Regions from separate parts of the Alteromonas sp. genome, predicted to be linked through region 1. Evidence: predicted binding sites of a transcription regulator. Region 1 holds the regulator's gene; each other region holds the start of a gene.
What was found. Region 1 encodes FNR, which switches genes on or off when oxygen is low (the NO sensors DNR and NnrR bind a similar motif). Its sites were predicted from a motif close to TTGATCTAGATCAA; they were not measured.
Positions count from the first base shown of each region.

Region 2: ccoG (cytochrome c oxidase accessory protein CcoG) is a predicted target of FNR. The motif match lies at 2,987-3,000, and genes of this name have one in related genera.
Region 3: ccmA (cytochrome c biogenesis heme-transporting ATPase CcmA) is a predicted target of FNR. The motif match lies at 2,181-2,194, and genes of this name have one in related genera.

Region 1 is NZ_CFHOXV010000076.1:1,423-5,679, forward strand. Features, by position in the region: gene AC4PME_RS20320 (heavy metal translocating P-type ATPase) at 1-1,515, shown strand, start outside; gene ccoS (cbb3-type cytochrome oxidase assembly protein CcoS) at 1,520-1,711, shown strand; gene AC4PME_RS20330 (sulfite exporter TauE/SafE family protein) at 1,704-2,372, shown strand; gene fnr (fumarate/nitrate reduction transcriptional regulator Fnr) at 2,394-3,137, shown strand; gene uspE (universal stress protein UspE) at 3,241-4,161, shown strand.
Region 2 is NZ_CFHOXV010000016.1:18,748-23,004, reverse strand. Features, by position in the region: gene AC4PME_RS10870 (thiol:disulfide interchange protein DsbA/DsbL) at 1-410, opposite strand, end outside; gene AC4PME_RS10865 (serine/threonine protein kinase) at 505-1,512, opposite strand; gene ccoG (cytochrome c oxidase accessory protein CcoG) at 1,484-2,917, opposite strand; gene AC4PME_RS10855 (hypothetical protein) at 3,183-3,548, shown strand; gene AC4PME_RS10850 (DUF3016 domain-containing protein) at 3,769-4,257, shown strand, end outside.
Region 3 is NZ_CFHOXV010000002.1:47,306-51,562, reverse strand. Features, by position in the region: gene ccmD (heme exporter protein CcmD) at 1-51, opposite strand, end outside; gene AC4PME_RS01780 (heme ABC transporter permease) at 41-796, opposite strand; gene ccmB (heme exporter protein CcmB) at 796-1,455, opposite strand; gene ccmA (cytochrome c biogenesis heme-transporting ATPase CcmA) at 1,461-2,126, opposite strand; gene AC4PME_RS01765 (hypothetical protein) at 2,268-4,257, shown strand, end outside.

The DNA.
Region 1 (4,257 bases):
CGTTTTCTCGAACACCGGAGCAGGCACCGCGCCGCGCAGATCTCAGCGAATATGTTGCAATATATACCGGTAACCGCTAATCAGGTGGCTGCAGATAACACCGTTACCCAGGTGCTGGCAAAATCGCTCAAAACCGGTGATGCTGTTGTGGTCAAAGCCGGAGAGACCATTCCCGTAGACGGCATTGTGACTGAAGGTGCCAGTGAAACCGATGAATCGATGCTTACAGGCGAGTTTAATCCGGTGCGCAAACAAACCGGCGATACGGTATTCGGGGGTACGGTAAACCGTACCGGCGTAATAACGGTAACTGTCACCAGGGCGTTAAAATTTGCGCTGGTAAATCAGATCATTCGTTTGCAATCCACCGCTATGGCTGCAAAGCCCCGGGTCGCTCTAATGGCTGACCGCTTTTCCAGTTATTTTGTCGCCGTAGTACTGATTACGGCTGCATCCTCATGGGCTTACTGGCACTGGCAGGGTAATGACAATGCATTTTGGATTAGCATCGCGGTACTGGTAGCAACCTGTCCCTGTGCGCTGGGGCTGGCTACGCCATCTGCCCTCACCTGCGCAATGGCAAACCTTAACCGGCATGGCATTTTATTGAAAAGAGCCGATGCACTGGAGCAAATCAACCACGTAGATACCCTGGTGCTGGATAAAACCGGAACGCTGACCGAAGGAAAGTTTGCTCAGATAAACAGCTGGTTTGCTGATCCGGCACGGGAAAGTGAAATCCGGGCTTTAATGGGGGCAATAGAGTCCCGTTCAGAACATCCGGTTGCCGCAGCCTTTGTTTCTGATAACAATCATGCATTAATTCTGAGCCATGTTGACGTTGTGGCAGGTATGGGGATCGGCGCACAATGCAATGGCCGCAGTTATAAAGCCGGTTCAGCGTCTTTCACCGGTATAAATGCCGGCATATCGCCCTTTCCCGCTAACGTGTTTCTTACCGAAAACGGTGTGCCCGTTGCCGCCTTTCGTGTAGCAGATAAAATTAAAGCGGATGCCGCAGACAGCCTGAGCAAACTGGCGCAACTGGAGCGGATAATTCTGAGTGGCGATATTCAGCAAAATGTTGACGACATTGCAGCGAATTTACCCGTAGACAAAGCCACAGGCGGGAACAGCCCTGAAGATAAATTAAACGCTGTGACAGCCCTTCAGCGGCAGGGCCGTCATGTCATGATGCTGGGTGATGGTATTAACGATGCACCGGTGATGGCAGCGGCTGATGTTGGCATTGCAGTGGGTAATGCCACGGATATCGCAAAAAGTGCCGCGGATGTGATTTTATTAAATGATAAGCTGGCTGTACTCGGACACCTCACTCATATGGCCAGAAGAGTAAAAGTGACTGTCAGGCAGAATATGGGATGGGCCATAGGCTACAATCTGGTTATCCTGCCGTTTGCAGTGTCCGGCATCCTGACGCCGTGGATGGCGGTAATTGGTATGAGCCTGAGTAGTATTCTGGTAGTCACTAATTCGACGAGACTGTTAAAGTAACGCTATGAGTATAATTTACGTCCTTATTCCCCTTGCTGTGATCATTGTGGCCATTGCCATCGGCGTATTTTTTTGGGCAGTAAAATCGAACCAGTTTGAAGACCTGGATCGCCAGGGCTACAGTATTCTTTTCGATGATGATTTATCTCCTGAAGAAAAAAAGCTGGCCGAAGAACGAAAAAAACTCAATGAGTGATCTGTCGTTTTTATCTGCCTTGCTGGTCGGGCTGGGCGGAGGCGTTCATTGTGTGGGAATGTGCGGCGGCGTATCGCTGGCACTGTCTGCCGCCACGCCGGCAGGCTCATCCCCTTTACCCTATGCGCTTAGCTACAACTTTGGTCGTATATTCAGCTACATACTTGCCGGCGCTGTTACCGGCGGCATCGGGCAGATAGCAAAAGATGCTGTACCGGTGACCGGCCCCGTACTCGCCGTCTTCAGTGGCATCATGCTGATTGCCATGGCCTGTTATCTGGGTAACTGGTGGCGTGGCCTGACCGCTGTTGAAGCCCTCGGCAGTAAACTCTGGCAGAGAATTCAGCCGCTGTCGAAACGGTTTTTACCTTTCAGGTCTCCTATTAGCGCCTTTCCCTATGGTATGATTTGGGGATGGTTGCCCTGTGGACTGGTTTATTCCACCCTGACGTGGGCACTGGCTTCAGGGACGGCAATATCCGGTGCAGTAATCATGGCCGGTTTTGGTTTAGGAACGCTACCGGCGTTGCTGGCTGTCCGGGCTGGTGCAGACTGGCTTTCCTCAGGTTTCAGACAACCCGTAGTTCGTCAGATCATTGCTTTGAGTTTGCTGTTTTACGCATTATTGCTGTTGTGGCGGGCTTTAAGTACTATACATTAGAATTATCGCAAACAGCGGAAAGTGAGCATGCAAAAACGTTCGGATTTTTCTATACACTGCCAGAATTGCAGTTTCAGCCATCTGTGTCTGCCCGTGGCTCTCAACAAAACTGAGATTGAGTCACTGGATGACATCATTGAACGCAAAAAGCCTTTGCATAAACACGATACCCTGGTAGAAGCCGGTGATAAATTTACCTCTCTGTACGCTGTACGGGCAGGTTCATTTAAGTCTTTTGTCACCGATAAAGAAGGTGAAGAGCAAATTATCAGTTTCCACTTCCCGGGCGATATTATCGGTTTTGACGGTTTACGTGACGACACTCACCAGAGTTACACTCAGGCGCTGGAAACGGCTATGGTGTGTGAACTGCCCTATTCCACTCTTGAAAAAATGTCTGAGCAATTCCCGAAATTGCGCCATCAGATCATGCGCTTTATGAGTGCTGAAATTAAGCAGGATCACGAAATGATGATGCTGCTGAATAAACGGACGGCAGAAGAACGCCTGATTTATTTTATCGCACATCTGTCCGGTCGCTTTGAGGAACGGGGTTTTTCTCACCGTCAGTTCAATTTGAGTATGACCCGCAACGAAATAGGTAATTATCTCGGTTTAACGGTAGAAACGATCAGCCGCTTACTGACCCGCTTCCAGAAAGAAGGCATTATAAAAGTAGACGGGAAGCTCATTACTGTTCTGGATTTTGCGGCTATGGATAAAAAGCTGCACTCTATGGACATTCCTACCCTTTGCGTGGATTAAGATCCCGTTGAAATATTGATCTGAAACAACGTCTCTCCTGCTGTAAGTCTTATACTAAAGATGAAGGCAGTATTTATTGTCTGCATCAATAAGGAGAGACGCCATGATCACCTGCAAACGTATTCTCGCCGTCGTTCAGGCTGACAACCCTGAACAACCTGCCCTTTCAAGAGCCATCGAAATTGCCCGTAAAACCGGTGCAGAAGTACACGCACTGCTTGTTGTATACGACTTTTCTTATGACATGACAACAATGCTCACCCGCAGTGAGCGTGAAGCCATGCGTGATGCGGTAACCAAAGACCGCATTGCCTGGGCAGAAAAAAACCTGACCCGCTACGATGATTATGATGTACAGGTTGCTGTTGAGTGGAGTGATAAACGTTACGAAGCCATTACCCGCTACACCATTAACCGTCAGATTGACCTGGTCGTTAAAGCTACCCGCAAACACGATGATTTTGCATCAGTGCTTTTTACACCGACAGACTGGCACTTACTGAGAAAATGTCCGGCTCCGGTTTTACTTGTCAAAGCCCATGCCTGGCCTGAACACGGTAATATTGTTGCGGCAGTCAATGTGGGTACAGAAGACAAAGAGCATGCACAACTGAATGACAAGTTGACCGGTATTGCAAAGGATTACGCAGAGTTACTGAGTGGTCAGGTACATCTGGTTAATGCCTATCCTTCTGCACCACTGAATATTGCCATTGAGATCCCCGATTTCAATCCTGAGACGTATCATAACGCTGTGCGAAACCATCATGTTCAGGAAATGGAAAACCACAGCGCTAAATTTGGGATCGGCGTAGCAAATTGCCATGTTGTTGAGGGATCACCCGATATAGCTATCCCGAAAGTGACTGAACAGCTGGATGCAGAACTCGTCGTCATCGGTACTGTGGGACGTACAGGCTTATCAGCCGCCTTTTTGGGCAATACTGCAGAGCATGTTATTGATAACCTGAATTGCGATGTGCTGGCGGTTAAACCTGACGGGTTTACGTCTCCGGTTAAGTAAATGGGCGATAACGGAATGCTGCTTGTGTAGCAGCATTCCGTCTGCTTTTGTATAATGGTACTTTTATTTTCCAGCCAATTCTGAAGTGCCATGAAT
Region 2 (4,257 bases), on a different contig from region 1:
ACAACGAACAGGTTTTTCAGATCAGCCAGATTTGTTACCGGTGCACGTTGCTCATGAATGTACTTGAAGATTGCGCCGTTCAGCTTGTCTTCTTCTTTCATTGCACGGCCAATCATCATGGCACGGGTAGCATCGTTCTGTGCTTCTTCTGAAGCACCGGGCATAAAGTTTACGTGAATTTTTGTGAACTTGGTGCCGGCAGGCAGATCTTTCTTAATTTCAGCTACAACCGGCTCGAAGCGGTAGCAGTGACCACACCAGAATGAATGGAATTCATACACTTCCGGTTTGGCTGTCGCCGGTTCATCCAGTACTTTATAGTGCGTACCTTCTTTCCATTTAACGTCATCTGCACAGGCCTGCAACGGGATCATCAGTGCCGCCAGCAGAAATAAACCTATTTTTTTCATTGTTTAACAATCCGTAAAACCAAAATACAAAAAAAGAGTACCACAGCAATTCCCGTCCGGGTAGCGTACGCGACAAGTCGCTCACATCTCAGGGCTAGTAACCCAGTTTCAACGGCGGTTCATGCAGGGCTGCCAGCTGTTCCTTCAGTGCCAGAATTTGTCCTTCCCAGTATTTGTCTTCGGCAAACCAGGGGAACGCACGGGGAAAAGCGGGATCTTCCCAGCGCTGTGACAGCCATGCCATATAGTGCACCATACGCATCGCCCGCAGAGGTTCTATCAGGGTAAGCTGGCTGTTATCAAATGAATGGAATTCTTCATAGGCTTCAACCAGCACATCAAGTTGCAACATCTGTTGTTGCCTGTCACCGCAAAGCATCATCCACAAATCCTGAATGGCCGGCCCGCTGCGGCAGTCGTCCAGGTCGACAAACATGGGGCCGTCGCGCCACAAAATATTGCCGGGGTGGCAATCGCCATGTAAGCGGATAAGGGTTGAATTATGGTAGCGCTGGCGGGTTTCTTTGATCAGCGGATCGAGAATAGCGAAAAAAGCGGTTTCCAGATGTGACGGCAGCAAGCGGCTGCGGGTGAGTACATCTCTTGGTGCATCCAGAAAGCTCTGAGTATTCAGCTCAGGCCGGTGAACAAAGGGTTTAGCCTGAGCCACACGGTGAATTCGGCCAATGAAGCGGCCCATCCATTCAATCTGGTCAAGGTTGTCGACTTCAAACTGTCTGCCGCCTACCGATGGAAATACCGCAAAGCGGAATCCGCAAGCCTGTTGCATGGTTTTGCCATCGATGGCAAGCGGGGCCACCAGAGGAATATCGGCACCGGCCAGCTCCAGAGCAAAGGCGTGTTCTTCGAGGATCTGTTCATCTGTCCAGCGACCGGGTCGATAAAATTTGACTACCAGGCGCTGACCGTCTTCGGCTTTAAACTGATATACGCGGTTTTCGTAACTGTTCAGCGCCAGTAAACCGGACTCAGGATAAATGCCACAGGTTTCCAGCGCGTCTAAAACAGTATCCGGGCTGAGCCCGGAAAAGGCGAAATCACCCTGAGGTGTTTCACCGGTAGAGGAATTTTGTTGGTTCATTGACTTCCACAACATTGCCCTCAGCGTCCTGAGTACGGACACGGAATGATATTTCCGTTACCGCCTCGCTGAGGTTCTTCGGAGAGGTTTCCAGAGATATTGGCATACTGAAGACTTCTCCGCCACCCACAGTCACGGTTGTGTCACCCAAAATGTTGTAATCGGGCAGGCCTTCAACCTGAATGGTATAGGTGTGGGTATCCTGAGATTTATTCAGAATCTTAATGGTATAGACGTTTTCCACGTTGCCTTTGCCGTTTTCCCTGTACAGAGAATTACGGTCGCGGATTGAATCCACTTCCAGCGGCGTGCGGGTGGCAATGTCGGCAATCAGTAACCCGACCATCAGCAGCAGGACAATCAGGTAGCCTATCAGTTTGGGTCTGACGATATGGGTGGTTCCGCCGGTCAGCCTTTCCTCAGAGGTAAAGCTGATAAGCCCCTTCGGATAATTCATTTTCTCCATAACACCATTGCAGGCATCCACGCAGGCGCCGCAATTGATGCATTCGTATTGCAAACCGTTACGGATGTCGATACCGGTGGGACACACCTGCACACACAAGTTACAGTCGATGCAGTCTCCCAACTGTTTTGTCGCCAGATCTTCATGACTGAGCTTACGGGGGCGGGGCCCGCGTTTTTCACCACGGTTATAATTGTATGACACGGTGAAGGTGTCTTTATCAAACATGGCAGACTGGAAACGGGCATACGGACACATGTGGGTGCACATGATTTCACGCATCCATCCGGCATTACCGTAGGTGCAAAAGGTAAAAAACAGAATGGAAAATACTGACCAGAAGCCGGCATTAAAGGTGAAAAAATCAATAAACAACTGTCCGATTGGCGTGAAGTATCCTACAAACGTCAGTGAGGTCAGCAGGGCAATGGCAATCCAGGCGCTGTGCTTGAGTGTTTTGCGCCAGAACTTGTCGAAGTCCATGGCCCTTTCATCCAACTTGATACGCTTATTTCGGGGACCTTCGATTTTCTCCTCGCACCAGATATACATGTAGACCCAGGTAGTTTGCGGGCACATAAAACCACACCACACACGGCCTGCAAATGTGGTAACAAAAAACAGGGCGAAAGCACCGACGATAAATATGTAAGCCAGCAGGGTAAGGTCCTGAGGCCATAAAGTCAGGCCGAAAATGGTAAACCGCTGCTCCATGATATCGAGAAGAATGGCCTGATGGCCATCATAGCGGATCCAGGGGATCACGGCGAATAAACCCAGGAAGATAAAACCGAACAGGCGGCGGAACGTTTCGATGGGGCCCTTCACCGCGCGCACATAAATCTGACTGCGTGCCGACTGGCGTTTATGACTTACGCCGCCGGCGGGCTGGTGTACTTTTACCGTGGATACTTGTTTAACCTGAATTTGTTCGCTCATTAGGCAACCTTAACTGGCACAGGTGTGTAGTGTACTGCGGGCAGTATAACAAGTGTATGTCTGTCACACTTAATATAGATCAAATAAACCCCTTCTGTGCATACTACTCAGGCTTATAAAACCTCATAAATAAGTATGAAAACAAATCTGTTGCACTTGACGTTAAGCGGTTAAATTATCTACAGGGCTAATTGTCACCAATGATTTATTACCGGGCGGGGAACGGGCCGGGGTAGTCAGAAAACAACAGGAAAAAGTAAAGCAGATGTGGCGTAGTTTTGTGGTAGTTTCAGAGATTGTAGTACTGGTCTTTGTGCTTCGGTTACCCTTCGTCCAGTACATGTTTAAAGACGCACAGGACGTGGTCGGCCAGTGGTATGCCTATGTGGCTACCTGGCAGGACAGAAATGAACTGGCTGAGCTTCATACTATCAGTGCTGCACAACGGGACCTGCTTCGTCCCTTCCAGCAGGAATACGTGGACGGTATCATGGCGAGCCGCCACAGTGTGCAAATATTCCATAAGAAATTCTGCGGTACAGACAACATCAATCCTTATATCCACGGTGCGCAACTGGCGCAGTTTTGCCACTCAATAGAGACCACCGGCCTGCTGGCGATGGACTACTGAACGCGGTTCAGCTTCCATTCATCTTTTCATGCTTTAATAATGGTGATTTAGCGGAACAATCTGCTTAATCACTGCTCTAACAAAGTGTCTGTTTATTGTGTCCGTGCGGGATTTCGCATGAGAGGCGCGGTAAATCCACTCAAAGCAGGCACCGGATAACCGGAGAATGTTTTCGCCGCCCGCGGGCAACGCGGCCGAAATTATCGGGGAGATGCAAAGCATGAACACATTGATTAAAACTGCACTGGTTTCTCTGACCGCCGGCAGTTTACTGCTGTCTGTACAGGCATGGTCTGCCACCACAGAAATTACCTGGGAAAAGCCGGAGAAGTACACTGATGTACGTCCTGCTAATGAAAGCCGGGTGAAGTTCCGCGAACGTACATTTAAAGCGCTGGACGAATACTTCGCCAAACTGGCAGAGAAACTGCCTGAAAAAGACAAGCTGGCGATCACGGTGACAAATCTGGATCTTGCCGGCCAGGTGTGGCCAAGCAGCTTTGTCTTTGGCAACGCCACCGGCACCGATGTTCGCATTGTGAAACGGGTGGACATTCCGCGTATTAAATTCAGCTACACCCTCACTAACGAAGCGGGCAAAGTCGTTAAGAGTGCAGATGTCGACTTAAAGGATATGGGATTTTTAGATAACCCCCGTACCTTCACTCAAAATACGCACCTGGGTTACGAAAAAGCCATGATTAAAGAA
Region 3 (4,257 bases), on a different contig from region 1:
AAATCCGTAACCGCCCATAGCCCAAAATTCTGCCCAACTGTTAAACTGCATCAGACGTCTCCCGCAAACCGGTGATATCCTGCACCCAGGGACGGTGCATTTCCCGCCGCAGAATTTCAGTTTTCATACGCATGGTCGTAACAGCGGCGATAAACAGCGCGAAGCCTGCAAGATTAATCAGCAGTGGCCACAACATCTCCGGCGCTATAGATGGCTTGTCGAATTTGGTGATGGTGGAACCCTGATGTAATGTATTCCACCATTCTACCGAATAGTGGATCACCGGGATGTTCACAACACCCACCAGCGCCATAACACCCGCCGCTTTACCCGCCTGCTGCTTATCTTCAAACGCGGTATACAAGGCAATGACGCCAAAATACAAAAACAGCAAAATAAGTTCTGATGTCAGCCGTGCATCCCACACCCACCATGCGCCCCACATAGGTTTCCCCCATGCTGCACCGGTAAGCAAAGCAATGAATGTCATCGCTGCACCAACAGGGGCCATGGCAATCATGGCCATGTACGCGGTCCGCCATTGCCAGACCATTCCCACCAGTGCAGCTACAGCCATAGCAACATAGGTACTCATTGACAACATGGCAGATGGCACATGGATGTAGATAATTCTGAAGGAATCACCTTGCTGATAATCCTGAGGCGCAAATAAAAGCCCCCATACCGTACCGCACAACAAGCTGATTACTGCAGCCACTGAAAACCAGGGGAGCAGCGTATTACAAAGCTGGTAAGCCCGCTCAGGCTTGGCATAGGGATGTAACCACTTCCACATCAGTTCTGACTCACTTTTAAAGAGTAGGCAATAGCAGCCGGAGCTAACGCCATTGCCAGCAACAACATCGCGCCAATAATAGCAATTTGCGCCCTGTAGGGTAATTGTAGCGCAGCTGCATCCACTGCCGAGGTAGCAAATATCAATAATGGAATGAAAACCGGGATCAAAAGCAGCGCCAGGAGTACACCACCACGCTGAAGCCCTACCGTTAATCCCGTTCCGATTGCGCCCACCAGTGACAAAAGCGGTGTACCTAACATCAGGGTGAGTACCAGCGCTATGTACATGTCAACAGTGAGATTAAGAAACAGCGCGAGCAAAGGTGACAACAGCAAAAGCGGAATGAAAGTCACCAGCCAGTGGCAAAGTACTTTTAGGGCGGCGACGGCATAGTAGGGCTGTCCGGATAATTGTAGCTGTTCCAGTGAACCATCTGCGAAATCGTCCCGGAATAACCGCTCCATCCCGAGCAATGAGGACAATATAGCAGCTATCCAGATAACGCCCGGTCCTATCCGTTGCAGGGTGTCAGGGCCGGGTCCTATTCCCAGCGGAAACAATGTCACTACCATGAGTAAGAACATAAGCGGCTGTACCAGCTCGGCCTTCTGACGAAATGCCAGTGCCAGGTCCCGTTTAAAAACCCCCTCATACATGCCGCTCAAAACCGGTACTCCAAATCAAATGTCTGATACCCGCCCGCACGATGGCTCAGTGTCTGATGTGAGGTAGTCAACACAGCACCGCCATTGCCTACATGTTCACACATTTTATCTTCCAGTTGGGCAACGCCACGGGTATCCAGTGCGGTAAAAGGTTCATCGAGGATCCACACGTCAGCCTGCTTCAACCATAATCTTGCCAGAGCGGCACGGCGAAGTTGCCCTGCAGACAGTGTGCGGCAGGGTACATCTTCCATACCCACCAGCCCCACCAGAGCCAGCACGTCATAAAGATTGTCTTCGTTAAAGCTGACTTTATGCTGCGCACACCAGAATTGAAGGTTTTCCAACGGCGACAAGGTGCCGTTTATGCCGGCTTTGTGTCCTATATAGATGAGGCTGGTGAACCAGTCTTCGCCCAATGGATTCCCCTGCCAGAGAAGGGAGCCGCTTTGAGGCTGACTTAATCCACTGAGGATACGCAACAAACTGGTTTTCCCGGCACCGTTAGGCCCACGCAAATAAATCAGCTGCCCTGGCAGGAGCTGAAAAGACAGATCTTCGAACAGTACTCTGTCCCGTTTAATGCACGTTAGTTTGCTGGCAACCAGTCCCGACAAACCGCTATCCTCTTTAACATATCTTTGTATATTCCGGTCTGGCATTCTAGCATAGGCAAAACGGAACACATCACGCCCATTGGCGTATTAAACTTTTTTATGACTTAGTTCAAACTGAAGGACCATTGACAACAGTGAAATGCACAAAATGCTTGAATTTTTCAATTAGTTGCCGATAAATCTGACATGAACTTGCAGATTGCTCAACTGTTTTCGGCGAATGCCACTGCCGCACCGGTTAATGCCGACGCAGGTGCATTGCGTTCAGACACCTTGCAGCAGCTACCTGCAGTAGCCATAACCCGTTTACCCGGTCCGCTTATTCAGTTAACCGGAAACGCCCTCCCTCAGGAGGGACTTGTCGTAAAAGATCCCGGTCTCAGCACATCTCAGCCGCAGGTTTCCCTGGCCAGAACATCAGTCAGTCAGGTGACGTTATTTGAACTTCTGCCTGTGAAGCACAGTGCAGTACTGACACAGGCTGACACACAAAGACTGGTTACAGCTCTGGCAGAAGGGCTGGCACAGTCGCAGCAACTCAGCCTTGTTAAAAATAATGCAGCCTTATCTCTGGGCGCCATAGTTGAGCAGGCGTCCCCCAAACAACTGACACTCAGGTTACAGTTACCCGGCGCACCAGTGATTAAACTGGATTTACCGGCAACCCAACACGCTGCCACTGAGTCAGGAGACAAATTTTCGTTAAAAATAACGCCTTCAACTGACAGCAGGCAGTCAGGATGGCAAATTACCTTAACACCACAAGGGAAAGGCTCTGCGCAGCCTGCTCAAAGTGTGAATGTACCGGCATCGGCGCCGGTAGTAAAACTGGCTCTGGCAAAAGCGCTGGTCAGTGAAGGGCTCAGCATTGAGGGGAAATTGCAGGGGGCTTTGCAACGTTCATTGCATATACCCGATGGACTATCAGGCAGTACGGGAAGAGAAACATTACAAACCCTGAATGTCAGCATGCGCGGAACGCAACTATCAGCGACGGGTACCCAAACACGCCCCCTTGCTATGGTCAATTTGCCACCTGCTTTAGCGACATCTGCAAGCAATACTCTGCAGGCTCTTCCGCCGGTCCCTCTTAAACTGGCAGACATTGCCAGCCAAAAAGGGTTGCCGGTATTGCATATCCAACCGCCACCGGATCATGCGGCTCCGGTTGCCGGTCAGCAAGTATCAGGCGCGACAGCTAATAATATAAAAGATGTCTTTTCTGCAGGTTCGCTGAACCTGCCGCCCGAACAACTTAGCCGTGTCAGTGAAACTATCCGTCAGCTTTCACGGCAACTTCTCGCAGAAACAGGCTCTACATCAGAAGCACTGACTAAACTGGTTTCTATCCTTACCAAAGCGCCTCCTGGAACGGCCGCCGGCACAAGGTATTTAATGAGTGCTTTATCCGCTCAGATAGCCGCTTCGCTTCCTGTTATAAAAACTGCCGCGGGAACTGACAACTTTCAACATGCCGTTACTGTTCAAACAGAGACTGGCATTCCGTCTCAGGATACAGCGCAGTCGATTAAACAGCTGTTGCAGACGCCCGCACTGGTCACAACACCAACGAATATTCTTAGTCCGCCATCACAATCCGGTTTCGTGAATGCCCTTATCACACTATTACAAATCAGTTTTGCAGGCCGTGCAGTTCGCAACCAACCAGATCTGGCAAAAGCGCTGGATAAAGCTGAATCGGTAATAGTCAGAAGTGGTGCTTCCGCCGGCGGGGGTAGTCCGCCATCAAAAACTGCCGGCGATATGGCGCAAATCGACAGCAGAACCCATTTGCTCGATCATGTTAAGTCACTGCTCGCTAATCATCAGCAACAAAAACTCCAAAGTGCAGAAGCCCGGTTGCAGGGTCAGGACACCTTGTATTATGTGTTGCCTGTAGCCGGTGACGAGCAGCCACCTCCCGAACTGTTTCTTCGTGTCGAAGAACGGGACGCGCGGGAAGAGCAGGCAAAGTCGTCCGCACAGAGAATATGGCATCTGACCATGAAACTCAGTGCAGGCGAGTATGGAGAGCTGCTTGCCAAAACTAAAATTGATAAGGACGTTATTTATATCAATGTATACACATCGACAGATGCACTGTTGATAAAGGTTATGGACACCATGCCATGGCTGTTAAAGCGTTTAAAAGGCCTGGGGCTTGAGGTTGAACAGC